DNA from 3 places in the Thermoanaerobacter uzonensis DSM 18761 genome. Region 3 is predicted to be linked to each of the others. Evidence: riboswitches for the same ligand, from Rfam matches in the RefSeq annotation. Region 3 holds a riboswitch; each other region holds the start of a gene.
The links. A riboswitch is a leader RNA that binds a small molecule or an ion and turns the genes downstream of it on or off. The one in region 3 is predicted to bind cyclic di-AMP.
Positions count from the first base shown of each region.

Region 1: another riboswitch for cyclic di-AMP. It lies ahead of BUB32_RS07815 (cell wall hydrolase); the one in region 3 lies ahead of BUB32_RS09615 (NAD/NADP-dependent octopine/nopaline dehydrogenase family protein).
Region 2: another riboswitch for cyclic di-AMP. It lies ahead of BUB32_RS10300 (ABC transporter substrate-binding protein); the one in region 3 lies ahead of BUB32_RS09615 (NAD/NADP-dependent octopine/nopaline dehydrogenase family protein).

Region 1 covers NZ_FQUR01000012.1:5,480-16,272, forward strand. The annotation lists gene BUB32_RS07765 (alpha-ketoacid dehydrogenase subunit beta) at 1-357, opposite strand, end outside; gene pdhA (pyruvate dehydrogenase (acetyl-transferring) E1 component subunit alpha) at 371-1,330, opposite strand; gene BUB32_RS07775 (NAD(P)H-dependent oxidoreductase) at 1,453-2,745, opposite strand; gene BUB32_RS07780 (PTS glucitol/sorbitol transporter subunit IIA) at 2,747-3,112, opposite strand; gene srlE (PTS glucitol/sorbitol transporter subunit IIB) at 3,263-4,255, opposite strand; gene srlA (PTS glucitol/sorbitol transporter subunit IIC) at 4,269-4,796, opposite strand; gene BUB32_RS07795 (transcriptional regulator GutM) at 4,950-5,321, opposite strand; gene BUB32_RS07800 (creatininase family protein) at 5,585-6,310, opposite strand; partial or broken gene BUB32_RS07805 (sensor histidine kinase) at 6,470-6,756, opposite strand; gene BUB32_RS12965 (hypothetical protein) at 6,749-6,895, opposite strand; partial or broken gene BUB32_RS13415 (SHOCT domain-containing protein) at 7,091-7,165, shown strand; gene BUB32_RS07810 (TMEM165/GDT1 family protein) at 7,405-7,965, shown strand; gene BUB32_RS07815 (cell wall hydrolase) at 8,019-8,822, opposite strand; cyclic di-AMP (ydaO/yuaA leader) riboswitch at 8,822-8,948, opposite strand; gene BUB32_RS07820 (sensor histidine kinase) at 8,983-10,365, opposite strand; gene BUB32_RS07825 (response regulator transcription factor) at 10,355-10,793, opposite strand, start outside.
Region 2 covers NZ_FQUR01000017.1:28,148-38,940, forward strand. The annotation lists gene BUB32_RS10285 (ABC transporter ATP-binding protein) at 1-594, opposite strand, end outside; gene BUB32_RS10290 (ABC transporter permease) at 595-1,527, opposite strand; gene BUB32_RS10295 (ABC transporter permease) at 1,539-2,549, opposite strand; gene BUB32_RS10300 (ABC transporter substrate-binding protein) at 2,597-4,153, opposite strand; cyclic di-AMP (ydaO/yuaA leader) riboswitch at 4,237-4,371, opposite strand; gene BUB32_RS10305 (peptidoglycan D,D-transpeptidase FtsI family protein) at 4,555-6,162, shown strand; gene BUB32_RS10310 (ABC transporter substrate-binding protein) at 6,179-7,492, opposite strand; gene fsa (fructose-6-phosphate aldolase) at 7,589-8,239, opposite strand; gene BUB32_RS10320 (ATP-binding protein) at 8,359-9,684, opposite strand; gene BUB32_RS10325 (ATP-binding protein) at 9,815-10,793, opposite strand, start outside.
Region 3 covers NZ_FQUR01000015.1:63,167-73,959, reverse strand. The annotation lists gene BUB32_RS09630 (D-alanyl-D-alanine carboxypeptidase family protein) at 1-28, shown strand, start outside; gene asnB (asparagine synthase B) at 56-1,567, opposite strand; gene BUB32_RS09620 (cobalamin-dependent protein) at 1,644-3,296, opposite strand; gene BUB32_RS09615 (NAD/NADP-dependent octopine/nopaline dehydrogenase family protein) at 3,293-4,393, opposite strand; cyclic di-AMP (ydaO/yuaA leader) riboswitch at 4,495-4,628, opposite strand; gene BUB32_RS09610 (helix-turn-helix transcriptional regulator) at 4,691-5,341, opposite strand; gene rsfS (ribosome silencing factor) at 5,478-5,831, opposite strand; gene BUB32_RS09600 (LCP family protein) at 5,848-7,038, opposite strand; gene yqeK (bis(5'-nucleosyl)-tetraphosphatase (symmetrical) YqeK) at 7,035-7,619, opposite strand; gene nadD (nicotinate-nucleotide adenylyltransferase) at 7,609-8,244, opposite strand; gene obgE (GTPase ObgE) at 8,367-9,638, opposite strand; gene BUB32_RS09580 (Spo0B domain-containing protein) at 9,684-9,899, opposite strand; gene rpmA (50S ribosomal protein L27) at 9,964-10,251, opposite strand; gene BUB32_RS09570 (ribosomal-processing cysteine protease Prp) at 10,248-10,586, opposite strand; gene rplU (50S ribosomal protein L21) at 10,590-10,793, opposite strand, start outside.

The DNA.
Region 1 (10,793 bases), on a different contig from region 3:
ACCCATAGGTGTCCTTATTACCATCGGTACTTTTAATTGACCTCCTGTCATGTACCTCAGTTTAGCCGCTTGGTTTACTATCCATTCCATAGGAAAAGTTAAAAAATCCGAAAACATTATTTCTACTATTGGTCGCATTCCTACTAGTGCCGCACCTACCGCTGCCCCTACTATTCCTGCTTCAGATATTGGGGTTTCTATTAGCTTGTCTTTGTATTTTTCATACATTCCTTTGGTAACACCAAAAGCTCCTCCGTATATCCCAATATCTTCTCCCATCATAAAGACATTAGGATCTCTGTCAAATTCTTCTCTTATGGCTTCTGCTAATGCATCTATATAGAGCTTTTCTGTCATTGTTTCTCCCTCCTTATGCATAAACATATTTTGCTAGGTCTTCTATTCGTGGATCAGGACTATTTATTGCAAATTGATACGCTTCTTCTATTTCCTGCTCTACTTTTTTGTTTATCTCTTCCAGCTCATCTTTTGTTATATCTGTGGTTTCTTCGAGGTATTTTTCAAATCTCTTTATTGGGTCTTTTTTCTTCCATTCTTCTTCCTCTTCTCTTGTCCTATAAACCCTTGGATCGCTCTTGGAATGGCCTAACCATCTGTATGTTTTGCTCTCTATTAGTGTAGCCCCTTCACCTCTTCTTGCTCTATCTACCGCCTCTTTTACTGCTTTGTATACTTCTACTATGTCATTGCCATCTACTATTACACCAGGCATGTTGTAGGACTCTGCTCTTTGGGCTATATCTTTTACTGCTGTGGATTTAGATACTGGATTTGACATTCCATAAAGGTTGTTTTCGCATATATACACAACTGGAAGTTTCCATAAACCCGCCATGTTTAGCGATTCGTGAAACACTCCTTCGTTTGCTGCCCCATCTCCAAAAAAGCAAATGGTGACTTTGTTGTCCTTTTTCAATTTTGATGCTAAAGCGGCTCCTGTTGCTATTGGTATTCCTCCCGCTACTATTCCATTGGCTCCTAAATTACCAGTAGAAACATCTACTATATGCATGGAGCCTCCTCTTCCTTTGCAGTAGCCTGTCTCTTTGCCTAATAGTTCTGCCATCATTTTTTTAAGGTCTGCTCCCTTTGCGATTGTATGTCCGTGTCCTCTATGAGTACTTGTTATATAGTCATCTGGGTTTAAAGCTGCACATGCTCCTACCGCCGTTGCTTCTTCTCCTACGTATAGATGGCATGTCCCCCATATCATATTTTTCTTGAAAAGTTCGTCTACTTTTAATTCAAATTGCCTTATTTCTACCATCTTTTGATACATCCATAGCAATTTTTCTTTTGATAGTTCCATAGGTTAAAACCTCCTTTTTCCCTTTTTGTGTTCCCTTCTTCAGGTGCTATGCATATGAATTATAAGACTTTGTCTCCCGTGTTGATGAATTAATGAAGCTTATTGAGAAATTGATAAATTTGTTACCCAAGTAAAGAATCTTGTAACTTACGCAATTGAACTACTATAGAATTATTATCTAATTCTACATCATCATAAGTTATTATTTCGTCTTTCTTTATGTTTCGCTTAACCTTTGTATTTTTATTAACTAATCCTATTGGTAAAGCATTTATAACTTTTGCACTTTCATATTTTTCTATTAAACCATAAATAGTATACATGCCTATACCATCTAAAAATTCTCCTTCTTTTAGATCTCTTTTAGCAACAGCAACTGTTTCTGAAAATGGTTTTCCTTTAGGAGCAATAGTATGCTCATGATAAATGTAAGCACGAACTGCAGAAATTGGAGTTTCTATGCTTGTAAGATGGTAAGGTCTATAAAGAAGATAATTAGGACCTTCTCCCATTTTTAAATATCGCAATTCTTCATTGATAGCTTCCAGAGAAGTCCTTACTATTACAAAAACCCCAGGAGCAACTCCATTTACATATTCAACCACTTTATAAGAATTTAAAACTCCTCCCTCTTTTGTCAACTTAAGTATATCAACTAAATTCTCCCATTTTCCATTTACACCATGCATACCTCTTACATCTGGTAAAAAACCAGTAGCATTAGACACACATGTCATTTCTACCATTGTTTTTGTGCCATCTACAAAAGATGTAAGCATTTTAGGATTTGCTTTTTCTTTTTGAGCACGTTCTATTTGCGAATCGGGAATTGCATGCCTATCAACAGGATTATTTTTTCCCTTTCCTATTACAAGAACTTCAAATCCTAGCCCATCTGCAAAATCATATAACTCTTTTACAGCACCAGGTTCATCGCCTGCTGAGACAGTATAAACTACTCCCGCACTATCAGCCATCTTTTTAAGAATGGGACCTATAGTTACATCAGTTTCAACATTAAGCATTACAATATGTTTTCGATTAAGAACAGCACTATAAGCTACTCTCGCACCTACTTCTGGAACACCAGTAGCTTCTATTACTACATCCACGCTAGGAGTAGAGGTAACAATTTCTGCATATTTTGTTACAACAAAATATCCATGTTCGATAAATCTTTGTGCTTCTTTTATATCGTCTGCTACTTTTATATCTTCTTCTTTAATTCCAGCTAATATATAAGCATTTATTGCATTTTCTAATATAATATCTGAAACTATACAAGCTTTTATACCCTTCATTAAAAACATTTGACTTACCATACCTCTACCCATTTGCCCTGCTCCAACAAGTCCAATGTTAATAAACTTTCCTTCTGATTCTAATTTTTCTAAGTGATAATTCAAATTTAACATATTAATTTCCATCCTTTCTATAAATTTTTAATATTGTACCTATTTTTATATTCGGTAAAACACCCTTTAATCGTATATCACCAGGTAGCAGAGAAGTAACATTTTCGAATTTTAGAGTACAATGTCCAAGCAGCTGAAGATTTTTATTAACTTCTGAACCTACTTCTTCAATTTCAAATAACTGCCCATCAATTACCAAGAAGTCTCCTCTTTCCACTTCTCCTTTTAGCTCTTCAATAGTATGCAAAAAAGAAATTTCCGCAAGTTCCGGTGGCGCATCTTCATTAAAAATTATAGCTAAACCTATTTGTGCTAACTCTTGAGCTTGTACTCCTATTTTTGTAATTTTGGTTTCGTATATTACCATTTGCTCCCTCCTCTGTGATTTGAACAATTGTTCTATTAAAGAAAGTTTGTTCAACTAAATTATACCCCTTCAATTTTTCTCTGTCAAATACAATTTCTAAAAATGAGAAATAATAGAGCAGAGTATTCTGCCCTATTATTTCTATTTTCTTTAATATAAACCAAAGCTAAACAAATAAGCAATTAATACCGCAATGGGACCTGTAAATAATCTTGATATTAGAATAGCACTTACACCAATAGAATTAGTTTCCGGTTTAGCTTCCCCTAAACTCAACCCTACAGGTATAAAGTCACATCCAACTTGTGGATCTATTGCAAATAGAGCCGGTAAAGCAAACTGTGGAGGAATTGTACCTTTTCCAATTTCTACTCCTAATAACACCCCAATTACTTGAGCAATTACAGCACCTGGCCCTAACAAAGGTGAAAGTAATGGGAAACCTGCAATTATAGAAATAATCAATAATCCCACTATATTGTTAGCAAGAGGAGCTATTAAATTTGCTAATGCTTTTCCTATTCCAGTAGCATTTATTATTCCAATTATAGTAGCAACAAAAGCCATAAAAGGTATTATATTTCTTAACAATTGATCAATTGTTTTTCTTCCAGCTTGATACAAAGTACCTACAACTCCGCCCATTGCTCTTCCAAATCGCTCAAGTATATTCCCTTTTGGCAAACCATTGTGTTTTATTTCTGGTTTTGGAGTAAAAGTCTCTTTTTTGGATTCATCTGAGATAATCTGAATATTCGAAATATTATTCTCGCTTTCATCTGCTAAAGAAATATCATTTTCTCGGACTCCAGAAACATAAATATCTTCTACAATATAGTCGGCAAGAGGTCCAGTAGGTCCAACGGGAGTTAAATTTATTGTGGGAATTCTTTTCTTAGGATATACACCTGCTCTTGCAGTACCACCACAGTCAATTACTACACAACATATTTCATCTTCTGGTACCGGATTTCTAAAGCCATCTATTGCTACACCTCCCGTAAGTTCAGCAATTCGTTGCGCAATAGGATGAATGCCTCCTCCTGTAATAGAAGCTATTTTATTTTTCTTTTCAGTAGGTTTAATTATTAAAGGTCCTCCCCACCCATTGCTGCCTTTTTTAATAATAACCGCTCTATACATACTTCACACCCCCTTATAATTCAATACCTTGTTGTTTTGCCAATCGTAGTGTTAATTTTTCTGTAACAATACCGCGTATGAAAATAACGATTACACCAACTAAAAAATATCTTATTGCTAATCCTCCTATAGGTAATCCCAATTTTTCAACACCATGTGCTATTCCTAGGTATACAAACAGTTCTGCTGGATTAGCATGTGGAAACAAGCCTGTAATAGGATGTACAAATGAAACAGCAGCGTCATAAAATGCAGGTTTATATTTTTCAGGTAAAAATCTACCAAAAGTATACGCCATAGGATTAGTTAAGAAAAAGACTGCTACTATTGGCATCACAGTATATCTTAGAATTGCATACTTACCCAACGACATTCCCCAGCTATTAACTCTTTCTTCACCAATAAACATTATTAAAGCATTGACCGCTGTCATTAAAGTAACAAGAGTAGGTATTATACCTGTCAGCAGTCCAACAAATGTTTTCCCTCCTTCTTGAAACACACCTATAAAAGCTTGTGCAAAATCAGCAAGATAACTCATCTTTCAACACTCCTTTTTACACTTAGTTAATTTTTATAATAATATTATTTTTCTGGTTTTTTGTAATCTTTATCCCTCCTTTCTAACATTATTTTTGTGTCAATAATTAAAATAATTGTTTACAAATAATTTTTAACAAAGCACCATTTAAACTTAATCCTTTTCATTGAGAATTGAAATATTTGCAATAGCTTTTTCATATGCTTGTTTAATAGGGTTACTCAACAACATTTTATTAGTTTCATCCAAAAGATTTTTGTTAATTAATTCCTCAAGTCTTCTAAACCGAGCTAATACTGTTATTCCATTTAAAACCATACAATCTATTATTTTATAGTTACTATCAACAGCCATTATTAGAATCGCTCCACTGGAAAAATATCCTTTCTTAGTACCAACGACCAGTTTCCCTTTAGTGGCTAATTTATTACTAACTTCATGATAATTTTTTATTTGAAAATAAGTAAATATACTCTGAATAATCCACAATATCCCTATTACCAAAAGAATATTCTTGAAATCCATATCAACCAACCTCTTTATTGAACATTTGATATTTTAAATTTCATTTGTTCAGTTTATTTCATTATATCAAACGAGCTCTAAAATTGTCAATACATTTTAAATATTTCTTTAAATTGTTTTTTATTTAACAATTAGATTTTAAACATTTGCTAATTATTATTTTTCGAGTTGCAACTTTTTTTATAATCTTCAATCAAAAATAGATATAAAAATAGTCCCAATACACACCTTTTTTTGTGTATTGGGACTATTTTACGTATACCTTATTCCTCTACAAAATATTTTCCTTCACGGATATCGAAGATTATCTTTATAATTTTATCTGTCAATAATTCGAAAATTTTTTCACCCTTTTCTTTTGTTGCAAGAGTAGCATCTCCAGACATGGCATTTTCATAAAGTACTTTTCCTCTGTCTTTAAAGTAAACCCTATAAAGAGGCTTTTTTAAATTTTTTGTCGCTTTATCCATTTGAACAAGTCTTTCATCGTAATATAAAATGGCAGATGTTTCATCTTCTCCTGCATGGCCTTGACCTTGTGTGATAGTAAGTATTTCCTTTGTAAAGTCCAGCCACCAATTTATTGTTAAAACTACCATTCCAAGCTGGACTAGCTTTTCACTGGCAAGATTGAGAGCATTTATGTTTCCCCCATGTCCGTTTAAAAAAATAAGTTTTTTAAGTCCATTTTCATATAAGCTTTTACCCACTGCATACACGTACTCCGCTAATACTTCTGAAGGCACATGAATTGTGCCAGGGTAGACAGATAAGTCGTAACTTTGCCCATATGGTATTTCAGGTGCAATCCACACATAATCGCCAATTTTTCTTTCAATCATCTCACAAAAAAGTCTAGGCGAAAAAATATCAGTTCCCAAAGGAAGGTGATGTCCATGAGCCTCAACAGAGCCTACAGGAATTATAACTATATCTGATTTTTGCAAGTTTTTTTGAAAGTCATCAGAAGCATAGTTTATTAAATACATGTAACTCCTCTCCCTATTTTGATTATTACAAATTAAGGGTATCATAATTCAAATCAAATTTAAATATACCTACATCATTCTCATCATAATATTTTTCCTCCTTTCTTCCTTTCAAAAATAATTATACACCGCCATTATGAAAAACTTATGAACCAGTTTTTATAGGAGAATTTTAACAGTAAACTTACTCCCTTTATTTATCTCGCTTTCAACGTTCATTTTGCCTCCATGGGCTAGTACTATGGCTTTTGCAATCGAAAGCCCTATTCCACTTCCACCTGTTTCACGATTTCTTGATTTTTCTCCTCTGTAAAACCTTTCAAAAATAAAAGGAATATCATCTTTTGATATGCCCATTCCATTATCTTCTACAATAAATACTGCATAATCGCCATCTTTATAAAAGTCTATTTTTATTTTGCACCTACAGGAGTATATTTATTTGATTTCTCCCTTGGCTAAGCGTATATCAAGTATTTTCTTTGCTTCATCCACTTTGTTTGCATTTAAATTATTAATCATTCTTTGCAGGTCACCTGTTTTGTACAAATAAAAGCCAATTGCCAAGATTAATATAAAACCCATACTTTTCAACTCCTTTCTATTTATCGAAAAATTGTTAACTTGCTTTCAACTTTATTTTAAAACTTACTTTTGAAAAAAATATGAAGAGAAAATAAATACAGTTTAATTAAAATAATTTCCAAAAGTAGGCGATTAGATTTTTGCGAACTGTGATGTATAATATATTAAAAGAAGTTTATCAAACTATTTTCATAAGCCAAGTTAAGGTACGCTCGCGGTGAAATTACTTCAGACGAGTATACAGGAATAGTTAAAATGTTAAAAAAATAAGCTAAATAATTTGGCATTATTGCTGTTTACATTGCTCCTATTGACATTTTATGATAAATTTTTTACAATATATTGAGTAGAGGGGAGTAGTTCGCATAGCTTATATGTGGTAAAGTCAACATATCGGGAAACCCTGGCTTTACCTTAAAGAACGAGACCTTTACATAATATGTTTTACATATTATGTAAAGGTCTTAATTTATTTATAGAGGAAATATAATAGTTGGGGAGGCAATAAAATGGAGGCACTTGTCACATCATTTATCCTTATCTTTACTTCTGAGATGGGAGATAAGTCACAGCTCATGTCAATGGCCTTTGCTACTCTTTTTAAAGTAAGGACTGTTCTTATAAGTATATTTATCGCAGCCTTGATAAACAATGGTATTGCTGTGATATTTGGTTCGTATATCACCGAATACATTCCCATTTTTTATATAAAATTTTCAGCTGCTTTATTATTTTTGTTTTTTGGAATTTCAACTTTAATAGAGGAAGAAACAAAACAGGAAAAAATAAAAAATTCAAAATACAGTCCTGTTGCAACTATTATAAGTACATATGTACTATCAGAATTTGGAGACAAAACGCAATTGGCTGCTATAGCTTTGACTGCATCATACAACAGTCCTCTGTACATATTAATAGGTACTATGCTTGGGATATTTTTAGCAGATATATTAGGAATAATTGTAGGTATCTATTTCAATAAAAAAATTCCCTCTCAATACTTAAAATATCTATCTTCTTTCATATTCATCGCCTTTGGCCTTTCTACTTTGTATAAATTGTTTTTCTAAGCCAAAAACGGGTACTTAAATTGTACCCGTTTTTGGCCCTCTCATCGGAAGTTTTACCTGCCGTAACAGAAAACCATATTGCCTATTCTTGCCGCTATAGGAAGTGACCACAACCACGCATTAGTAGAACTTTGGTCAAAATAATACAATGCTCCGTTTGTTGGGTCAACACCACTTAACGCATCTCTTGCTGCACTTATAGCGTCAGCTGAGGCAGGTCTATTTATCCACCCATTTAACACAGGAGTAAATTGGTAATTTCCGTATGCATCGACTTGATATATCACGTCTTTTATAGTATTAGGGAAAATACCACTTTTAACTCTGTTTATTACTACGGCCGCAACTGCTACTTTAGCCTGGTATGGTTCTCCATCTGCTTCCGCGGTAACAAGTCGCGCAAGGAGGTCAAATTCCTCTTTTGTGTAGGGTATTACACCCCTTTCAATAGAACCTCTGCTGACATCCTGATATGTCCTATTAGAAGAAGTATCACGAGGTATAATAAAGACTTGTCCAGGATATATTATGTCGCTTTTGTATCCGTTTGCAGATTTGAGCATATCAACAGTAATGCCGTATTTTAAAGCAATTAAGTACAAGCTGTCACCTTTTTGGACAACATATGTGTTATCACTACCCGGCACTTGTAAAACTTGCCCTGGATATATTATTGTACTTTGAAGGCCGTTTAAAGACATCAGCTTAGTATAGGTAGTTCCGTATTTTTGACTTATACCCCATAAGGTATCGCCGGGTTTAACTGTGTAAGTTGCGGCAAATACTGATTGGGAAATAAACAATCCGGCTATAATTGATACGATGAGAGGTTTGACCTTGATGCGAATATTAAACATGTTGTTCCCCCTTTTGCCTCCGAGGTTAGTTGACGGGTTCGGGTTAGGGACACCCTACCACAAAAGTGGATTCACCCCAATTTAGTTCCCCCGTACCCCTTATCGGGGATTCGGCATATTTTTAACTAAATTATAGCCGGATATTTAACTTGTGTCCATATTAAACTGGTGGAAAGATAGGTAATGTTATGGTAAATTCACTGCCTTTCCCTAATTCACTTTTTACAATAACACTTCCTCTGTGTTCTTCGATAATCCATTTAGCAATAGCTAATCCCAACCCTGCACCACCTGTCTCTTTAGCTCTCGCTTTATCTACCCTGTAAAACCTATCAAAAATATGTGGAATATCTTCTTGTGGTATGCCTATGCCATCATCTTTAATTTTTATATAGGCTTTTGAATTATCTTTCCCCATTTCAATTTCTATATTGCCATCTGAAGAAGTGTATTTTGCTGCATTGTCTAAAAATATCCTTATAAGCTCTTTAATGAGTTTTTTGTCAGCCGTTATATTTATATCATTTTGCCCTTTCACAACTATATTTTTGTTTTCATTTAACATTTTTATTTCCTCTGCAACTTCTTTTATTACATCCTTTAAATTAAACTCTTCCTTATTTAACTTTATCGATTTATTGTCTCCTTTTGCCAACAGAAGGAGTCTTTCGATGAGATGTTCCATGTCTAACGTCTCTTTTTTAATCGCCTCTATGGCCTCTTGCAATACAGCCTTGTCATCTTTTCCCCATCTATCCAACATGTCAATATACCCTTTTATTACAGAAATTGGGGTTCTAAGTTCGTGAGAAGCATCTGAGACAAACATGTTCTGCCTTTTAAAAGAATCTTCCAACCTATCCAGCATGTCATTAAAGGTTTTTGCTAATCTTGTAAGTTCATCGTCTTCTCCATATATTTTAAGTCTTTTATTTAACCCATAGGCATCTATCTCTCTTACTTCTTTTGTCATATAATCCACAGGTCTTAAAGCCTTCTTCGTAACGAAATATCCTGCAATAAAGGACACAAAAATTCCTGCCGCATCCGCAAAAAACATCAAAATAAAAAGTAGTTTCAAAAACAAATATTCATTTTCCATGTCCTTTATCACTTGGATGTAGAAGACTTTATCGTCGCTTTTAAAAATGGTATTGATGTAAGTCAAATCCTTATCATATTTGTCAATTTTAATAGGAATATCTATATTTACATCGTGAGGAATATTAATTTTTTCTAATCTTTTAGAAGAATAAATGACATTCCCTTTTTCATCAAATATTTTTGTATAAATATTTTCATGTGGTATGCTTGAAAAAATCAAATCTTTTTCAGATAATTTGACGTCTCCTTTTATTTCCCCCAGTTTACTTTTTATAGCCTCTGCCTGGCTTGTTACTTGGTCCATTGCTTGGTATATTAAATAATATTTTAAGCCGTAAAGCACAGAAGCATTAAGCACAACCAGTATTACTGAAAAAACTACAGAATAAAGAAGAGCTATCCTTAAAGTTATACGGCGGGGCCACAACTTAATCTTCATCTTTATCCTCCTTCAAAGTGTACCCCACTCCTCTTATGGTGTGGATTAACTTCAGGTCAAAAGGGTCGTCAATTTTGCTCCTCAAATACCTTATATATACATCCACTATGTTAGTATCTCCATAATAATCATAGCCCCACACGCACTCAAGGATTTTTTCCCTTGTCAAAGCTATATTCGCATTTTTAATTAAAAACTCTAAAAGGTCAAATTCTTTCTTTGTAAGTTCAATTTTTATACCCGCTCTTCTTACTTCATGAGTTGTCAAATCCATAGTGATGTCGCTATATCTTAACACATCTTTTTTAAGATGCGGCTTTTTCTTTCTCAAAGCAGCCCTCACTCTTGCAAAAAGCTCTTCTATAGAAAAGGGTTTTGTCACATAGTCATCAGCTCCAATGTCAAGTCCTTCCACTTTGTCTTTTACT
Region 2 (10,793 bases), on a different contig from region 3:
ATCAAGTGCAGTTGTAGGTTCATCTGCTAAAAGTATCTTAGGATTACATGAAAGAGCAATAGCAATTATGGCTCTTTGCTGCATTCCACCGCTAAATTGATGTGGATATGAAAAGTATCTTCTTTTAGGATACGATATTCCGACTTTTTCCATAAGTTCTACCACTTTTTCATATTCTTTTTTTCTTCTTTCTCTTTCCCTTCTAGAACCAAAAAATCTGCTTTTTTCAAGCTTTATTATATTGTGAACCCTCAAGGATTCCCTTATCTGTTCTCCTACAGGAAACACCGGATTTAATGTGGTCATTGGGTCTTGAAATATCATGGCTATGTCCTTTCCTCTTATTTCCCTCATCTCTTGAGCCGATTTTTTAAGAAGGTCCTCTCCTTCAAAAAGAATTTCCCCTTCTACAATTTTGCCCGGATAAGGGACAATCCCTAAAATAGAAAGCAAAGTCATGCTTTTTCCTGAACCTGATTCTCCTACTAAACCTAATATTTCTCCTCTTTTAAGTGTAATGTCAATTCCATTTACCGCTTTAACTATTCCCCTGTCTGTCTCAAAAGTCACTTTCAAATTTTTAATCTCAAGCATTTACTCACTTCCTTCCACTTTAAGCCTTGGGTCCAATATATCTCTTAATCCTTCTCCAAAAAGGTTAATACTAAGTACCAGTATTACTAAAGCTATACCTGGTAAAGTAGATATCCAATAAGCGTCAAATATGTAGTTTCTTCCAGAGTTTATTAAAGAGCCCCATGTAGGAATATCTGGCGGTACCCCTAACCCTAAATAACTTAATGATGCTTCCATTATTATCATGTATCCTATTCTAAGTGTTGAAAGAACAAATATAGATTGGAATATATTTGGCAGGATTTCTGATATGATTATAGCACTGCTGCTTCTTCCTAAGGCCTGAGCAGCTTCTACATATTCTTTATTCTTCTCCTCCAAGACTTCACCTCTTACCAGCCTGAAAAATTCCACCCAGCTTTTAAATGTCAAAGCCAAAATCAAATTCCAGAATCCGGGCCCTAAAACTGCCATTACTCCAACTGCAAATATTAAGAAAGGAAAAGAAAGCAAAAAATCAGCGAAACGTGAAAGTATTGTGTCGATAGTTCCTTTATAATATCCTGCAATTGCTCCTAAAATTGTTCCAATCAATGCTGAAATTAAAACAGTCAAAAAACCTATCATTATTGATATTCTAGAACCATATATGATCTGAGTGAGCAAGTCTCTCCCTATTTGATCAGTACCTAAAGGATGTGACCATGTCCCTCCATTCCATACAGGTGGCATTAGTCTTTCTGAAAGGTCTGAGTATTTAATATTGTATGGTGAAATAAAAGGTGCAAATATAGCCATTAAGATATATGCTATAATTATAAGCATTCCTACAAAAGCTGTTGGATGCTTTTTAAACTTTCCAAGAATACTTAAAATATTAGTAATTAAATTTGGTTTTTTGTACAATAGGTTATAATAGTCTGTAGGTACTATCCCATTTTTTATAGTCATAAAAACACCTCCTACAGCTCAATCTTGGGATCTAGATAAGTATAGAGTATATCTACTAAAAGATTTGCCATAACAAATGTGAAAGCATAAAACATCACTACTCCCTGGACCAAAGGATAATCTCTGTCAAATATCGCTTTAACCACAAGTCTACCTATCCCCGGCCATCCAAATACATTTTCAACTATCATATTGCCTCCCAAAAGTGCACCCACCTCCATACCTAATACTGTAACTGTTGGAATTAAGGCATTTCTAACAGCATGTTTAAGTATCACCAGTTTTTCAGGAACACCCTTGGCCCTTGCAAAGACTACATAATCATTTCTTAAAACCTCCAACATGCTAGACCTCATAACCCTTGCCAAAACAGCCGCTAAAGGTGCCGATAAAGTAAGGGCTGGTAAAAAAAGGTGCCTTATACTACTTACAAAAGCTTCCCAATTTCCAGCAAGAAGTGAATCAATCGTATAAAAACCAGTTACTTTAGGAATGGAAATTAAAAAATTTATTCTACCTTGACTTGGTAACAAATTTAAGTTGGCAGAAAAAATTAAAATAAGTATTAAACCTAACCAGAAAGATGGCATTGAAATACCCGTAAAAGATACTGCCATCATAGTTCTATCAACCCAGGAATTTTGTTTGACAGCAGATATAATTCCTATAGAAATACCTATTAACACACCAAGAACCAATGCTGCCAATGCAAGCTCAATTGTAGCAGGTAGGGTCTGTTTAATAAGGTTTATTACTGGGACATTTTTAGTTATAGATTTTCCTAGATCTCCTTTTAAAAAATCTATAAGAAAAATGTAAAGCTGAGTATATATAGGCTTGTCAAGGTTAAACTCCTCTTTTAATAGTTCTATATCCTGCTGTGATACCATACTCTCTTTTCCCATCATTATATCAACGGGGTCTCCTGGAGTAAATCTCATAAAAATAAACACTGTTATAGCTATAGCCAGCATAATCGGAATCGTGTATAATATTCTTTTTAAAACCTTCACTTCCCTCATAAAAATTCCCCCTTATATTTTAGAATAAAAAGGGGTATTACCCCTTTTTATTCATTAGAAAGTTTTACTCTGTGCATATTTTCTCTGCCATCCATACTTGGTTGCCAATTTTCTACATTTTTAGTCGCTGCTTCTACAGTCTTCAGAGAATATCCAAATACCCATGGAGCATCGTCATATATTATCTCCTGAGCCTTGTAATAAAGCTCTTTTCTTTTAGCATTGTCGGTTTCTTTTGCAGCTTCATCTAAGAGCTTATCAACCTCTTTATTGCTGTAAAAAGAAAAATTACCTCTTTCACCTGTCTTGAGCTTTGGATTTAAGAAATCAAATGGGTCAAGATATGCATTTCCCCAGTCAGTAAGGTATAGCTGCCTGGTACCTTTTTGTATTTCAGACTGCAAAACTCCCCATTCCCATGTCCTGACAGATGATTTTATACCTACTTTTTCAAGCATATTCGCTATAGCTAAAGCCTCCCCTTCCCTAAAAGGCTGTGTATCTATGACAACTTTCAAATCAGAAACTCCAGCCTCTTTTAAAAGCTCTTTTGCCTTGTCAGGATTGTACTCATAGGGTTTTAAATCTGTATTTGCAGCAAAGGCATATGGTAGCATTGGACCTGCCAGCCTTACACCATAACCTCTATAGATTTCTTTTACAATAGAATCCATATCTATTGCGTAATTTAAAGCCTGCCTAACTTTTGGATTATCAAAAGGTGGCATTTTATTATTTATCTCAAGAATATATACCCTTGTTCCTTCATTTTCTTTTACTTGTACATTTTTATTATTTTTTAATTTATCAATCATATCTGACGGTATGTATTGGACTATATTTACTTCTCCTTTTTCTAAAGCAGCTATCGCAGTAGAAGGTTCTGGTATCATCCTAAATATAACTTTTTTTAAGCTTGGTGGCCCAACAGGGGGAATGTCTGGAGAACCGCCGTAATATCCATCATACCTTTCTAAAACTATCTGCTCATCCAATTTTCCAGATACATATTTAAAAGGTCCTGCTCCTATAGGATGTTTTAAAAATTCCTCGTATCCCACTTCTTCATAATACTTTTTAGGTATTATTTGCTGATGAACTAATGCTTGGAGTAAAACTGGAAAAGGCTCTTTTAGTATAAATCTAACCGTATAGTCATCGACCTTTTTAACATCTTCCACAGGTCCCATTAAGCCTTTTCTTGGAGAAGTTTTCCCTTCAAGTCCCCCCTCTTTTATTATTCTATTAAATGTAAATACCACATCGTCTGCTGTAAGAGGGTCTCCATTTTGAAAAGTTACACCTTTTCTTATTTTAAATTCCCACTCAGTAGGTGATATTATCTCCCAGGACTCTGCTATCTCTGGAACTACTTTTCCATCATATGTCCTTGTAACTAATCCATCAAATATGTTTCTTAAAACTGTTTCGGTTTCTCTATCTCTGTAATCAGCAGGATCCAATGTTACAATGCTATCTTTATTTAAAGCTATTACAATGGTTCCTCCATCTTTTTCTGAAGTTACTTTCTTAGAAGATGTACATCCCCCTAAAGCGAGCAAAAGCGATAAAAGAAGTGCCAAAAGGATAGCAGTTTTTTTCATAATAAAATATACCCCCTTTAAATGTAAAATTATGGTAAGGACGGGGATATAAAAAGGCCGCTGAAATATCCAGCGGTCCTGGATATTTCTCCTTCCCACGCTTGCGAGGTTAGCTGACGGGCTCGGGTCGAAGGAGTAACCCTACTCTTCCCGTAGGAAGAGATTCGCCCCAAAAGTGTGGGTCCCCCGCCCCTTTTCGGGTTCAGCGATAACGATTAAGTTGTTTATTAAATTGTACCATAAATTTGCCAGTGAGTCAAATTAGCTTATTCTCAATCTCAAAAAATTTATGGTATAATTATATCAGTTATTATCCTAATTCTTTAATAAAAAGGAGTTAGAAAAAAGTGACAAAATCTTTGAAAAGAAGGACTTTCATTGTCCTTATCTTTTTCTTTATCATGACCTTCGCTTTAATTGGGAGACTTATATGGATACAGAGTATAAACTCTGAAAAACTTGCCATGGCAGTCGAAAGACAAAGTACTGCTGATATCATATTAAAGCCTCAACGGGGCAATATTTATGATGTAAATGGGAATATTCTAGCCTGTAATGTTCCAGCAGGAGATGTGTTTGCTGCCCCTAAATTTATAAAAAACCCACAAAAAGTTTCAGAAGAACTCTATAAATACTTAAATATGGACAAAGACTCTCTTTATAAAATTCTTTCAAATAAAGACTCTGAATGGGCTGTACTTGGTAGGTCCATTCCTTTAGAAAATATAAACAAAATAAAAAGTCTTAACATACCAGGGATATATATAGAAGATACTTTTATGAGAAACTATCCCAACGGTAAAATGCTATCACAAGTATTAGGATTCACAGGAATTGATGGCAATGGCTTGTATGGCCTTGAATATTCTTTAGATAAATATTTAAGTGGTATCCCTGGTCGTGAAATCTCTCTTGTAGATGCAGAAGGTAGAAAAGTAGGAGTCCCAAGCAAGCTTTACAAACCTACAAATGGTGATAATATTGTCCTTACAATTGATTCTGTAATACAAAGTTATACAGAAAAAGCTATAAAAAATGCTTATGAGAAATATAAACCAGAAAATGGTATAACAGCAATAGTCATGAATCCCAAAACAGGTGAAATCCTAGCAATGGCAAATATACCTGATTTTGATCCTAATAACCCTCAAAAAATATCCTCACAAGACTATTGGTCAAACCCGGCAGTCTCTAGCATTTATGAGCCTGGTTCCGTCTTTAAAGTAATTACTGCTTCTGCTGCTTTAGAATCAGCGGTAGTAACACCTGATGAACAATTTGATGACCCCGGTTATTATATTGTATCAGGGCATAGAATTAATAGCTGGACAAAATTAGGTAAGATAAACTTCGAAGAAGCTATAGAAAAATCTAGTGACACAGTTTTTATGCAGGTAGTAGAACGATTAGGTGTCGATGCCTTTTATAAATACATACAAGCTTTTGGTTTCGGTACTCCAACAGGAATTGAGCTTCCTGGAGAAGCCAGTGGAATGATTTTGCCAAAATCAAAGATATATCCTGTAGACCTTGCTACTATGTCCTTTGGCCAAGGAATCGCTGTAACTCCAATCCAAATGATTACAGCTTTTTCTGCCGTGATAAACGGTGGAAACCTCATGGCTCCACATATTATAAAATATATCGAAAACGGCGATAAAATAATTAAAGAATATAAGCCTCAAATAGTTAGACAAGTTATCTCTAAAAAAACTTCCGATACAATGAAGTATATACTTGAAAAAACAGTAACAGAGGGTACCGGCCAAGCGGCACAAGTACCTGGATATACAGTAGGTGGAAAAACAGGTACAACGGAAAATTATGCTCCAGGAAAATACGTAGCATCATTTGCTGGATTTGCACCAGTTGAAAACCCAAAAATTGCCGTATTAGTTCTTGTTAAAAATCCAACGCAAAATGGTCATATGGGAGGAGAAGTAGCCGCACCAATAGCCCAGGAAATATTAGGAAATACTCTTAGATATTATGACACAGTAAAAAAGTAAAAAATAACAATACCCGTTATTTGTACTGCACCAACTGACTTACACTATTTTTTATTTCCTCTATTATATCAAAGGCATTTTTGCTATTTTTTATTCCTTCTTTTATTTTTGCCATCACTGTGTTGTTTATTTTTCTCCATCCGCCAAATTGTGGGATGATATTTGTATAATTAATAGCTAATTCAATTCTTTTCATTTTATCGTCTTCAATAATTTTGTCTTTTTTAACTGGTACATAACCTAATTCAATCACCTTTTGTTGGTCTTCTGTAATAAACTTTATAAATTTATACTCCATCTCAAGCTTTTTTTCATCTTTTTCCTTCTTTATGCCATAGGCATATATTTTAGGTGATAATGTCAGTGGTATGCCACTTTCACCTTCAGGGTACATAGCTACATCAAACTCAAACAGCTTTCCTTTTGACTGTAAATTTTTAAGCTGTGTTATTTTATAGCTTTCTTCTACTAAAACAGCAGTGTTTTTAGTAGTAATAAAGTCTTGCCATAATTTTTCTCTGTCTCCCTCAAGTGAAACAGGATTTACCACCTTATATTTATTGAATAAATCCAAAACTTTTTGCACCCCTGAAACTGCTTGAGGGCCAAAAAAAGAATACCTTTCTTTGTCAAAAGCCCTCGCACCATCTAAAAGTAAAAATCCCCATAAATTATAGCTATCAGGCGCGAGAGAAAGACCTAATCCATAAAAATATTTTTTATCCTTTTTTCCTTCAGTGTAAGTGAGTTTTGTCATACTATCAACAAATTCTTCGTAATTCCATTCCCCATTTTCAGGCAATTGAATTTCTTTTTCGGCAAACATATCAACATTTAAAAAAAGAACATTAGTATATATTCCTAAAGGCATTCCATAAATATTGCCTTTATAACTTATAGCGTCAATAACGCCTTCCTTGTATTGCTTCTTAAACTCTTCATCTACATATTTATTGATAGGACTTAAATAATCCTTTGAAATAAAATAAAAGTCTGCCCCAACAGGTAAAATATCTGGCAAAGAGCCATCTTTAGAAGAGTTAATCAGTTTTTCATATCCGTCTTTGTATGAAAGAGGCTCAAAATCTATTACCACACCCGGGTATTTGTACTGAAATAATTCTATTTTCTTTTTTATAAATTCAAATCCTCCTGGGTCTTTAATTGAAGGATGAGGGAAATCCCAAAATGTAATTATTCCTCTAAACTCCTCTTCTACCTGATTTTTTTCTTGTATTTGTTCTTTTTCATAAAGATTCATATAGTAAGGCCAATATATAAGAAAAAATATCACTAACAAATATAACAAAATAGTAAAAGGCTTTCTCACATTAACCACCTCTTACTATCTATATTCTCAAAATTACTCTTAAATAACTTAAAAAGCAGGATAGAATTCCTAATTCTACCCTGCTTTTTTATCAATTTATATTTTAAGCCCTGCTTTTCTCCAATCCTCTTTGAATCTTTCTATTCCCGCATCTGTAAGCGGATGTTTTACCATCTGCATGAGCACTTTATATGGTACTGTCGCTATATGTGCCCCTAGTTTTGCTGCCTGTAAAACATGTATAGGATGTCTTACACTTGCAGTTATTATTTCTGTATCTATGTCGTAATTATTGAATATCGTAACAATATCCTCAATAATCTGCATCCCGTCTGTATTTATATCATCAAGCCTTCCTACAAAAGGACTTACATATGTCGCACCTGCACGAGCTGCAAGTAATGCTTGATTTGCTGTAAATATTAACGTCACATTTGTTTTAATCCCTTCTTTTGAAAGAACATTTACTGCTTTTAGACCTTCAGCCGTCATAGGAATTTTTATTACTATATTTTTATGTATCTTTGCCAATTCCCTTGCTTCCTTAATCATACCCTCATGGTCATCGCTTATAACTTCTGCACTTATAGGACCATCTACAATTTGAGTAATTTCTTTTACTACCTCAATAAAATCTCTTCCTTCTTTAGCAATAAGAGATGGGTTTGTAGTAACACCTGCTATTACACCTAATGCATTAGCTTCTCTTATTTCGTCAACATTTGCAGTGTCAAGAAAAAATTTCATTATTTCATCCCTCCGTTATCAATTTACTTACCTTTATTATATATCTAATTTTCAAAAATTAAAAGCCATGCTTTATAGTTATGCAATTTTATTTTATTTGTAAAACAAGCTTCAAAAACTCAAACAGTATTCTTAGATAATTCATACCTTAAATGGTCTATAAATTGTTTTGCACTTCTTGGAGACCTTCCATTATGCCATATAGCCCATTGCAACGCTTTTTCTTTTAAAAAATTCCATTCTATTTCTATATTGTGCTTTTGAGCTAATCCTTTAACAATTTTTAAATACTCTTCTTGGCTGGGTGAAACAAATGTAACAGTTATTCCAAATCTATCACTTAAAGAAAGTTTCTCTTCTCTTGCATCTGTATTATGAAGTTCATTGTCTTCTATATTCTCTGTGACAATATGCCTTCTATTTGACGTCGCATAAATTACCACGTTTGAAGGTAAGACCTCTACTCCACCTTCTAATATCGACTTAAGTTCTTTATACTGCACTTCACTTTCATCAAAAGATAAATCGTCAAAAAACAATATAAATTTCATTCCTCTGTCTTTAATTATATCAATTATGTATGACAAATCACCTACATCATTTTTGCTAATTTCAATAAGCCTCAAGCCTTCTTTGTAAAATTCATTGAGCAAAGCCTTAACAGTAGAAGACTTTCCAGTACCTTTATCGCCGTATAAAAGCACATTATTTGCAGGAAAACCTTTTAAGAGAGCTTTCGTATTTTCTATAACTATTTTGTGTTCTTCTTCATATCCTATCAAATCCTCAAAGGTTATAGGGTCAATATTTTCTATTCCTTTTAATTGTCCTGACCTATTTTCTGTAACCCAGCGAAAAGCTTTATACTTTCCAAAAATGCCACATCCGTTTGAATGGTAATAATCAGACAGATATTCAGCAAATTTATCTTCTCTCAGTTCCCATAAATCCTCTAATGTGTGACTAGTGTTGACAATTTCCGTGAAACTAATCTTTGACTTGAAAAAGCTCCCATCAATATACCTCTCAAAGTCAGGCAATTCCGTATTTAATGAATTATTTACGCTTTCCGCTATGTTTATAGAGCAAAATTCCTTTAAAATCCCTATTTCTTTTTCGACAGCCTTAATCATTAAATCGCTTACGGCATCAAAACCATATTTTTCTGAAATACGGCTAAAGGGGTTTTCATCGTAAGCAATTTCTTCTGCTAAAAAAGTAGGCCAAATGTTTTTATAAATTCTCCTTTTAAAAGCATATCTAGTAATATCTTTGTAAAAACTGCTATATTCAGCATAAATAAACTCAATAGAAGGTTTTTCTTTCGAAAGCTCTTGTAAAATTTTAATTGCTTTTCTTATCAGACTATGATTAATGATATTTCTATAAATCACTATTTTATTTAGCCTATTTAAAATATTTCTTAATTCTTCTTTACTTTCCAATTATATCATCTCCTATACCGTACTTTGAAAAATTTCTACTTTATCTCTTTATTTTATTAAATTATATCATAAAAAGATATTTTCTAATCAACATTACAAAATAAAAAAGGCTTAATTAAGCCCTATAACTTCAAAAATTGAAAATTGTTCTTTCAGGAAAAGTGATAAGAATCAAATTTTCAATTTCTTCGGCAAAACTCAAGAATCTTTCTGTAAATCCTGATTTACTAAATATAATATAATACTCCTCGGCTTTATTTTTTGCATTTACTTTACTTGCTTTTTGCTTTAGAGAGTAGAACAAATCAATATCTACTTTAGAATTTGTATATTTGCATTCGCCATAGAGAAGAGAGCCAGTTGTTGTATCTATTCCTACAATATCAATTTCATTGTTTTTATCCCACCACTTTCCGATTTTGCTTATCTTCAAATGTAGCTCTCCTTTTTGTGACAATTCCCAAACATATTCCTTGCAGATATCTTCATATACGAAACTTATGTGCTCAGTTATAATTCTTTTCTTTATGTTTTCTAAAACAAATTCCACATTATCAAGTTCTAGTTGTTCCTTGAAAGGATAAACAAATTTAAACCAGAAATTCAAAAAATTATCATTTATAAAATATAATCCTTTTTTGCTTTTTTCAGGATATTCTTCTGTTACAGGAGTATCTCTCCGCAGTATATCCAAGTCTATCAGTGTATTTATATATTTTGTCAGTCTTGTCTGAGGAACGGAAAGGGTTTGAGCTATTTGTTGAAGTTTATGATTGCCCAAAGAAATACTCTTAATGAGAGAGAAATAAGTACCAATGTCTTGAATCTCCCTTTCAAGCAAAAACAAAGGTTCTTCATATAAAAAACTTTGCCTATTTAGCATATTTTCTCTTATAGCCTCATAAATATCACCTTTGTAATTAAATACTTCCAAATACCTTGGAACTCCACCCAATATAGCATAAAGCCAGATAAGTTCATCCTCTGTCGACTGTGGGAAAAACTCTTTTAAATATTTAAATTTTAAGGGCTTTAATTTTATTTGACCAGTTCTCCTTCCATACAATGGGCTTGAATAATTTAGAACATGCTGTTCCATCATATTTACT
Region 3 (10,793 bases):
AAAGAAATATATTTTTTCAAAATATTGATTTAAAAAAAGGGCAGAATGCCCTTTTTTATGCATATATTTGGTTGTCATTGAGACTCCTACTTCTTCCCATGTCCTTTATAAAGGAATCAACATTAAAAAATCTTTTTAAAATTTTAAAATAATACAACTCTTCTTTAGACTTTATTTCAAAACCGTTAGGTAGAAATCTATTTTTTAGGTACTCTGCATCACTAATTTCTGATTCGGCTATTTTATTTAATATTTCAGATGTACCAGTTCCTATTGAAAATTTTTCTTTTCTTCTCCATACAATTGATTCTGGTAAATAATTTTCTGCAAGCTTTCTAAGTATCCACTTTTCAGTTTTTTCTCGGCCGTTAATTTTAAAGGATGGTATTATTTTAAATGCATACCGTAATACTTCTAAATCTAAAAATGGTACACGTCCCTCAATGGAATGTGCCATTGTCATTCTGTCAACTCTTTGAAGATTTGTATTATGCAAATTTCGAGTTATATATTTTAATTCAGATTGTAATTCCCAAGGATTTGTATAATTTTTAAGGTAATGGTATCCGCTAAATAACTCATCAGCACCTTCTCCCGAAAGGATAACTTTTACGTAATTGCTTGCAAGTTTTGATACAAAATATGTTGCAACAGCACTTCTGACTAAGGCTGGATCACAGGATTCAAGATGATATATAACTTTGGGCAAAACTTTTTTTATGTCCTCCTCTGTATAAATAAATTCATGGTGAATCGTACCTACATAATCAGCAACAACTCTGGCATTCTTTAAGTCATTACTTCCTTCAACACCTACTGCAAATGAGTGAAGGGGATTTTTGTATTTTGCTGCTATTGCTGCTATAAGGCTACTATCCAATCCACCACTTAAAAATACTCCAACAGGCACATCAGCAATCAACCTTTTTCTTACTGAATCCTCTAATCTAAGCCTTAATCCATTAATAATATTATCAACATCTGCAAAATGCATCGGATCCTGCGGAATTGAATAATATCTCTCAAATCCGTTTCCAGTTGTATAAATATATCCATTAGGAAATTCATTTATATCATCAGTTACTTCCTGAAGTGCTTTGATCTCTGAAGCAAAGGCAAAATAGCCTTCTTTTGTTTTACCATAATACAATGGCTTTATTCCTAAGGGATCGCGAGCAATAAATATGGTCTTTTTTTCAGAGTCATAAATAGCTAAAGCAAACATTCCATCAATATAGTTAACACAATTTTTACCTAGTTCTTCATACAAATGAACTATTACTTCACTATCAGTATCTGTGTAGAAAATATGATTTTTTAACTCTTTATGCAATAATTGGTAATTGTAAATTTCTCCATTATAAATAAGCCAATATCTGCCATCTTCGTTTTTTATAGGTTGCCGTCCATGATAAAGGTCAATTATTGTCAACCTATTATGGCCTAATGTAATATTTTCGTCTGCAAAAATACCTGACTCATCCGGGCCACGATGTCGTATTTTCTCAAGCATCCTTTGTACTTTGCTCTTATCACCAGTTCCTATAATTCCTGCTAATCCACACATTTCCTATCATTCCTCCCTTTTAGATATAAAACAAATTAAATAGGAACGTAAGAAAAGATCTTACGTTCCTGAATTTTCACACTTCTATAGTTGATTTTCCATATTCACGTAAAATCTTTTCTACCCTTTCTTTTTCAGGTATTATTCTGTGTTTTTCATAGTCATAAGCATAGCATGCCCCATCTATAACTTTGGTTTGTAGTGCTCCTTTAGCGTATTTGTTACCTTTGAGATGAGGTGCATCTAATAGACCAATCTTTATAGCCAATGCTAATACGTCTGGATCAGAAAGTGGATCAGGACTGTGAGGTGCCAAGCTCTTTATCGCTTCCAATAAAACCCTTGTCTCTTTCTTTAACTGTTCTTTTCTTTGAATTACTTCTTTATCCTGAGTCAAATCAGGCATTCCAAACATAGAGTTTTTTATCACGGCTTTTACTATTTTAACGCTTTCAATTATATCTTCTGGCGTTGCAGCATGATGAGCTTCACAATATCCCACTACGTGATATATATGAGGTCTTATAGCCATAGAGAGATAAGCACTAGAAGCCAATTGGCCTTTAGCCTCTAAAAGGTCAGTTGGAAAACTTGCAAGTCCTGCTCTTGCTTGCCTTATAACTCTGAAATTTTCATCTTGCAATTCTTCTATTAGCTCTATCTTAGCCAACATCTTTGCCAAATCCATTTTTGGTGAAATAGAAGCAGGCACGTTAAACATAAACTGAGCTACATAGTCTCTAACACCCATTTTCTTTGCATTATATGCCGCAAGATATGCCATTGTTACCCCAATTACATCATGAGCATCCCTCAAGCTCCAATGGTGTGGCTCATTTACCTCCACTGGTACACCCCTTTCGGCGTGCCATTTCATCAATTGTTGATTTTCTCTGATTGAAGTATTAACATCTCTTGGACCTCTTCCATCGAGAACATTGTACCAGCTAAGTGGTATTGCTGCCCACGCATTGTGGATCGTTCTTAAAAGCATTTCTGCCATCTTAAATACGTCATTTGTGCCACTATAGCACCTTAAAAGAGGATAATTACCTCTTCTTGAAGCCTCATATATCCTTAATAAGTCTTCTTCCTTTCTTATAGGGACACCGCCTGCTCCATCTAAAGCTTTGTCATATTTTTTATCAAAGAAGTGTTCTTGTGCATTTTGGTCTGGGGCAAGAGAAATTACATCTAAAATTTCTGCCTCTGCTATCTTCTTAACACCTTCTATAGTATCTTCCAATGAAGGAAGCCCAAAGTGGTGTCTTATGATAGGATAGGGGAATTTGTCCTCTATTCTTCCTATTAGTGTATCAGCAAAAACCCGCTGTCTATGATTTGTACTTCCTCCTCTTAAAAAATTAATTGTAGCTTCATCGCCATTTTTACCATCAAAAACTGCTGCAAATATTCCCGACCTTCTCGCTACTTCTGCATTAGGTTCTGTACCACCAAACACCCATTTTATATCTTTTAAATTGTTAAATTCTATTTCTCTTTTAAGTTCTTCTAAAAGTTTTTCAAGAGCTGACGGAGTTAGTCTAAAGCTTACTCCTACAATCTCTGGCTTATGTTCTTTAACAGCTTCAATCAATTTTTTAATAGGAACTGCAGGGCCTAAAAATACAGTCTCATAACCTTGCTGTTCTGCAAATCTCAAAAAATTATACACACCTGCTACATGGACGCAATTGCCTATCGCTGCCGCTACAATTAACTTTTTCATGCTGTCGTTACCTCCTTTCTTTTTCCTTCCACCAATTCTATAATTTCTTCAACTGTCATACCTTGTATGCCAAGCTTTTCAGCCGTTCTTCCAATTTTCCAATAATCTTTTCCATGCATAACTGAAGCAAGATGTATAACAGCATCAATAGTTGGAGTCTTAATGCCTATTTCTTTCCCTATAGAAGACATAGGCACCAAACTCATAGGAACGTCTTCAAATATATAACGACAGTCTAATGTTTGAGGAGCTAATAAACCAACATAAGCTTTTGTATTTTGAATTGCCTCATATAGATTTTCTCCTTCCGTATTATAACTTTCTTTTAGCCATCTTTTAGCTGAAATAGCGTTTACACCCAGGGTTTTTGCCACCATCATTCTCTCATTGTCTATTTTCTCCAATATCTTTGCAACAGAAGGAGAAATACCTTCACGATAATATTCAAAATTACCTTTAGTAGTTTCTATTCTCGCTGCATTCAAAAGAGTGGGTGTAGGATGAAAAACAGCTCCAAAATTGTTAAAACTCGTTTCAAGAACATTTTGTGCTGGAATAAATTGAGAAAAGGCAGTATTAAGTGCTTCCACCACCATTTGTGTTCTATCTTTAGGTATTGCAGCAACAGATACAACTTCCTTTATCTTATATATTTTCGATTTTCCCATGGAAGACCTGCAGGCATATATAAAAGTATCTGTTTCTGCAATAACTACATCTAAATCTCCTCTTTTTCTTATAACATTATAAAGCTCTAAAGCACCACCAGTTCTTCCAGGATTTAATACAATTATTTGACCATCCTTAAGATATGGCAGCATCTCTTCAGCAATTTTATAATGGGCAGAAGCAGGAACTACAACTAAAATTATGTCAACATCTCTAATAGCTTTCTCCATGTCATCAGTTATCACATTTAACTTACCAAAGCCTTCCACTTCTCCTTCTAGTTCAATTCCACCTTTTTCTATAATAGGAAGTAATTTTTGATAGGTTCTATTGAACAAATTAACTTTATAACCTTTTAAAGCGAGATGCCCGGATATCGCTTGACCCCCATTCCCAGCTCCAATTACTGCAAAAGAGAGTTGCTTCATTTTGACTACCCCCTTTTAAAGAAATGAAAAAGCTATAGAGGAAAATCTATAGCTTTAACCTTCGGTGTCTGAAAAGACACAAAAAGACACCAATGCTATCATCCTCCTCTTTCAACGCTTACGAGGTTAGCTGACGGATTCGGGTCGAAAGATAACCCTACCATCTTATTACAAAGATGGATTCACCCCGGAAAGTGGTTCCCCCGCTTCTTTACGAATTCAGCGTTTAGCATTTTATTTAATTTTCAATTTATTTTTATTATATCATAAAATCAAAAAGTTGTAAAGGAAAACATACTAATATTTCCCAAAATCCTCTCCTACCCTTATTTCATCTAAGTAATTATATATAGTATATCTGGAAACACACAATATTTTTGCTACGTAATCCACAGCACCTCTTATCAAAAAAGTCCCTTTTTCATCCAACATCTTAACCACTTGTACCTTCTCTTCTTTTGTCATGAAATTCACAGGTTTCCCGTAATTTTCTAACGTTGTGTTTACTATACTTTCCAGCACATCGCTAACACTACCTGTATAAGCCTCTCGAGCCTCTTCATTGGTATCCGTCACATCACAAAACTCTGATAAAGTATTTTTTACCATTATAAATTCCGAAATATCAATATTGATGGTAAGGCATCCAACAGGTTTACCATTTTCATCTTTTATAAAAAGAGCAGATGACTTTAAAATTTTTCCATCTTTGCCTTTATTTTTGTAATTTGTTAAATTTTCTACGTTATCAGATTTTAATACTTTCGATATAGTTTCAGGTAAAGGGCTCCCTACATCTCTTCCTGTTACATGCCCGTTTACAATTGCGATAATTGGACTTTGTGGAGAAGAAAAGTCATGCAATGCTACTTCACAATTTTTTCCAAACGTATGTGCTATTCCTTCCATCATAGGGATTATGCTCTTCAAGATAGGATGTGTCTTCATTGGCTTTAAATCCCCCTAATCATACAATATTAAATATATTCAATGAGGTAATGAAAAATTACTGATAGGGCTATAAAAATATCCGCACAAAAGATAAGATATTAATAAAAAATTTATTAACGTTATTATACATGCCTCAAACAAGGTTGTCAAGCACTATTTCCTTTGCATCTGCCCACAATCTTTCTAAATTATAAAATTCCCTTTCGGGTTGTTGAAATATGTGAACTATTACATCACCATAATCCATTAAAACCCACTTACCCCAATTGTAACCTTCAATATGACCAACAAAAATGCCGTCTTCCATAAGTTTTTTTTCAATTTCGTCTATCAATGCTTTAACGTGAGTATCCGAATTGCCAGTGGCAATAATAAAATAATCTGCAACAATTGTTAAGTCTCCTATATACAAAATCTTTATATCAGAAGCTTTCTTATCTTCTAAAACTTTATAGATTTTAAATACCTTATCTTTTACGTCTATCACTAAATCAACCTCCACTTTATATATTTTTTCCCAAAATTATAGTTATATCAACACTACTGCCTCCATTTGTATCTTCCACTACGATAGCATTTTTTAAAATTTTTTTCAAATCTTCTACTACTTTTTTATCATCAGTCCTATTAATTATCTGAGTAGTGTTGTAAGTGGTACCTATTACATTCCCTATTTTCACTACATCATACCCTTGTTGTTTTAACAAATCAGCTGTCTTTGCGGCTACTCCTGGTACACCACCGCCATTTAAAACCTCTATTTTTATATTTTTGTTAACTGTCATCTCATTAGTTTTATCATCTATATTGCCATCTAAATTCGCCATAAATTGTCTTACTTCTTGGGGATCTGTAATATAATAAGCAATCCCATCAATGTACTGAGGAGTACCAGGCAAAGTAGCTGTTTTTATATTGTCTTTGTCAAGTTTCAAAAGGTAATCTGCATACTTTAGCATAGTAACAGGTGGTATGTTTGTTTCTACGTATTGATTTATGGTTTTTAATATACGATGAATTTTTAACAAAGTACTGGGGTTTTTAGCTTTTTCAAACATTGCTAACAAAAATTCTCTTTGTACTTTGACCCTTTCTAAATCTTGTTCTGCATACCCATGTCTAAATCTCACCAACTGTAAAGCCTTTTCTCCATCCAAAAGCTGTACACCTTTTTTCAAATGTATGTGAAGATTTCCCGCATTGTCATCATAATTCATGTCCATAGGAACGTTCATCTCTACTCCGCCTAAATCATCTACTAACTGTTTAAAACCTTCATATCCAATCTTTACATAATAATCAACAGGTTCTCCAATAAGCTGTGACACCGTATCCATCGCCAACTGAGGCCCACCTATTGGATAAGCAGCGTTTATCTTTTGTGTCCCATATTTGTCAAGTTTAATCATTGTATCTCTTGGAATAGATAAGATATAAGCTTTATTAGTTTTAGGATTATAAGATAATAATATCATAGTATCAGAACGCCTTGGATCTGTTGGTGATGTTTCATCAACTCCCAAAACCAATATATTTATTTTCTGAATCGTTTCTGAATTTTTGTTTTCACTGCTTTTTTTCATCAAAAAGGCATCTGAAGGATTCAGAGACTTTAAATAAATATACCCCCCTACTCCTACAGACAATAAAATTAACAATAATAACACAGATACAATTTTTATTACCTTTCTCATTTATCTCCACTCCCAAGTTTCAGAAGAATATAGTTTCGAGCTTTTACTGTTTTCTCATAAAGAAGTAGTCTCCTCTCTAAAACATAACAAATCGTACTATCAAAAGACTTTAACAAAGCAAGGCCTAAATTTTCCTCAGCTAATCGCCTTAATTCCTCTACTCCTTTAAAATCTCTATTAGGCTCTATATAATCTGCAAGAAATACTATTTCATCCAAAAGGCTCATATTGACATCACCAGTAGTATGAAGAGCAATTGCCTTTTTTATTTCTTGATCTTTTATCCCAAAAATTTCTTCTACCAAATGTGCACCTATAGGACCGTGTAAAAGAAAAGGTGCATTTTTTAAAACTTCATCTACTTCAATTCCATATCTTTGAGCAAACTTTAAAAGTTCTTCATCAGAATAGCTCTTTGCACAATCGTGCAACAAACCTGCAATTTGTGCCTTTTCTACATTAGCACCATATTTTTTAGCAAGGTGCATTGCGGTTTCCATAACACCTATAGAGTGTAAATACCTTTTTTCATCTAACAAATTTCTTAATTTCCTTTTTAAACGTTCTGTGTCATACCCCATTTTCGTCATCCTCTTTGTACAAACCGTACTTTTGAATATATCTTTCCACAGACTCCGGCAGTAAATACTTTATAGGCCGTCCCCCTGCTACTCTTTCCCTTATATCAGTGGAGGAGATAGCCAAAGAAGGAACAGTCACTTTGTAAATGACATTCCCATAAAGTCTTCTAATTTTGTCTAATTCTTCATCTATTCTATTACCCTCAACTCCTGGCCTAGTTGCGGCAACAAAATTACACATCTTTAAAAGCTCATCTGCACTTTTCCAAGTCAAAATCTCTAAAACAGCATCCGCTCCTGTTATAAAATAAAGTTGAGTTTTCTCCCCATAAATTTTTTTAAACTCTTTGATAGTGTCAATAGTATAAGTATACCCTTCTCTGTCAATTTCAATCGTCGATACTTCAAAGAAAGGATTAGTTATTGTGGCAAGAATAGTCATTAAATAACGATGTTTTTTATCTGTCACTTTTCGCTTTACTTTATGAGGCGGGTTACCTGCTGGAACAAAAATTACCTTGTCCAATTTAAACTCAGACCTTACCGCTTCAGCAGTAACTAAATGACCATAATGAATAGGGTCAAAAGTGCCTCCCATTATCCCAAGTCTAAGCTCCCTTCCCAAGTTACTATCCCCCAATTTATATTTCTTTTATATTAACATTATACATCAAAAGAGATAAATTGCACAAGCTTACACTGAGACCTCGTTTAAAGTAAATAAAAAAGTGGAATCAAATTCCACTTTTATTCATAATATTCAAATTCAAAATCTCTCACATTTATTGTATCACCACTTTTAAATCCCTTTTCCTTAAGAGCATCTATTACCCCGCTCTTTCTAAGAAGTATTTCAAAGTATCTTAAAGAATGTTCATCTTGTAAATTTACTCTTTTTAAAAGTTTGTCAATTTTTGTACCGCTAAGATAATAGGTATTATCTTTTACTTCTATATTAAGTGTTTCTTCCTCTTCAGGAGGTGTATATACAATAACTTCTGGCACTTCCTTTATCTCTTCAATCGGAATAGAAGAAAGAATTTCTATAGTCTTATCCAAAAGTTTGTCAATTCCCTCTTTTGTCAAAGCAGATATAGGATATACCTCATAACCTCTTTTTTTGATTTCTTTTTCAAAAGCAGAAAAATTTTCTTTACTGCTTTGTATATCAATTTTATTTGCTGCAACAATTTGAGGCAAAGTAAGTAATCTTTCACTGTAAAGTTTCAGCTCCTCATTTATCTTCTCAAAATCTTCTATAGGATCTCGTCCCTCATTTCCAGATACATCCACCACGTGTATTAACATTTTTGTCCTTTCAATGTGTCGCAAAAAGTCATGACCTAGTCCTTCTCCTCTGTGGGCCCCTTCAATTAAACCTGGAATATCTGCCATTACAAAGGATTTCCCTTTATGTTCTACAACTCCCAAATTAGGTGTCAGTGTTGTAAAAGGATAATTGGCAATTTTAGGTTTTGCTCTTGTGCAACTGGCTAGAAGAGTAGATTTCCCTGCATTAGGAAATCCTATTAATCCTACATCAGCAAGAAGTTTCAGCTCTAACCGTACCCACATTTCTTTGCCTTTTTCGCCGCTTTCAGCAAAACGAGGAGTCTTCAAAGTAGAAGTAGCAAATTTAGTATTCCCTCTTCCTCCCTTACCTCCTTTTAAAACAATAGCTTTTTGATTAGGTTTTACAAGGTCAGCTATAATTTCTCCTGTTTCATCGTTAATTATCAACGTTCCTACAGGAACTTTGATGTACAAATCTTCCCCATTTTTGCCATATTGATTTTTACCTCTGCCGTTTTCTCCATTTTGCGCAACGTATTTTTTCCTGTATTTAAAATCTAACAAAGTAGACAAATTAGGATCTGTTACAAATATTACATCTCCACCTTTTCCTCCGTCGCCACCGTCCGGCCCACCATAAGCAACATATTTTTCCCTTCTAAAAGATATAATTCCATTTCCACCGTCTCCAGCTTTTATGTATATCCTTGCCGTGTCTATAAACAATTCTATCACCTGCCTTATCTTATAGTATATACTTCTCGTATTTTTTTACTCTTTTAATAGTTTCTTTATAATTTCCTGTGCATTTTCGGAATTAAAGATATCTCTTTCTCTATTAAGGTGGTCAATAGTAATGTGGAGAGATTCAATCACTTTCTCTAATTTCCCTAGTTGAGCATAGCCTAATACTAATTGTAAATCATTTAAAAGCTCATGTCTGCTTCTTTTGATGTAGTCTACCAATAACTCCACATCTGACACCATCTTTTCACCACTTTCTTTTTTAATTATTATTTATTTATGAAAAAATCCTGGTATAAACCAGGATTTAATTCTGTGCAACTTTTCTTTCCGGATAAACACTTACTTGTTTCTTGTCGCGGCCTTTTCTTTCAAAAGTAACATATCCATCAATTAATGCAAAAAGTGTATCATCTTTTCCTCTTCCTACATTTACACCTGGATGTATTTTAGTTCCTCTTTGTCTTACAAGGATATTACCAGCTAATACAAATTGGCCATCTGCTCTTTTGACTCCCAAACGCTTAGATTCACTATCACGACCGTTTCTGGAACTTCCAACACCCTTTTTATGAGCAAAAAGTTGGAGTTTCATTTTTTGCACCTCCTATCCATAACCCTTACATATTCAGGATAATCCGCTTCAATATCTTTAAGGCCTAAAACCATAGTCTCCAGAATAGCTTTTAATCGTATATCATCTTCTGCCAAACCTTTATTAATAATGTCAACCTGCAAATCGCCACTTTCTATTTTTTTATTTATTTTAACAGTTTTTAACGCCTCTATTCCCAGCACCGCTGTCTGAGATATAGCAGAAACAGCTGCACATATGATGTCCTTTCCGTACTCATCGAAACCTGCATGTCCTTTTATATTAAATTTATAAATATCCCCTTTTGGATCTCTCAATATTTCTACTCTAATCATGGCTTACTGAATTATTTTTTCAATCTGTACTTTTGTGTAAGGTTGACGATGTCCTTGTCTTTTTCTATAATTTTTCTTTGGCTTATACTTAAAAACTCTTATTTTTGGTCCTTTTCCATGCTCTAAAACTTTGGCATTCACCTTAACATTTTCTAAATAGGGTTTGCCAAACTCTACATTACCATCCTCTTTTGACACAGCCAAAAC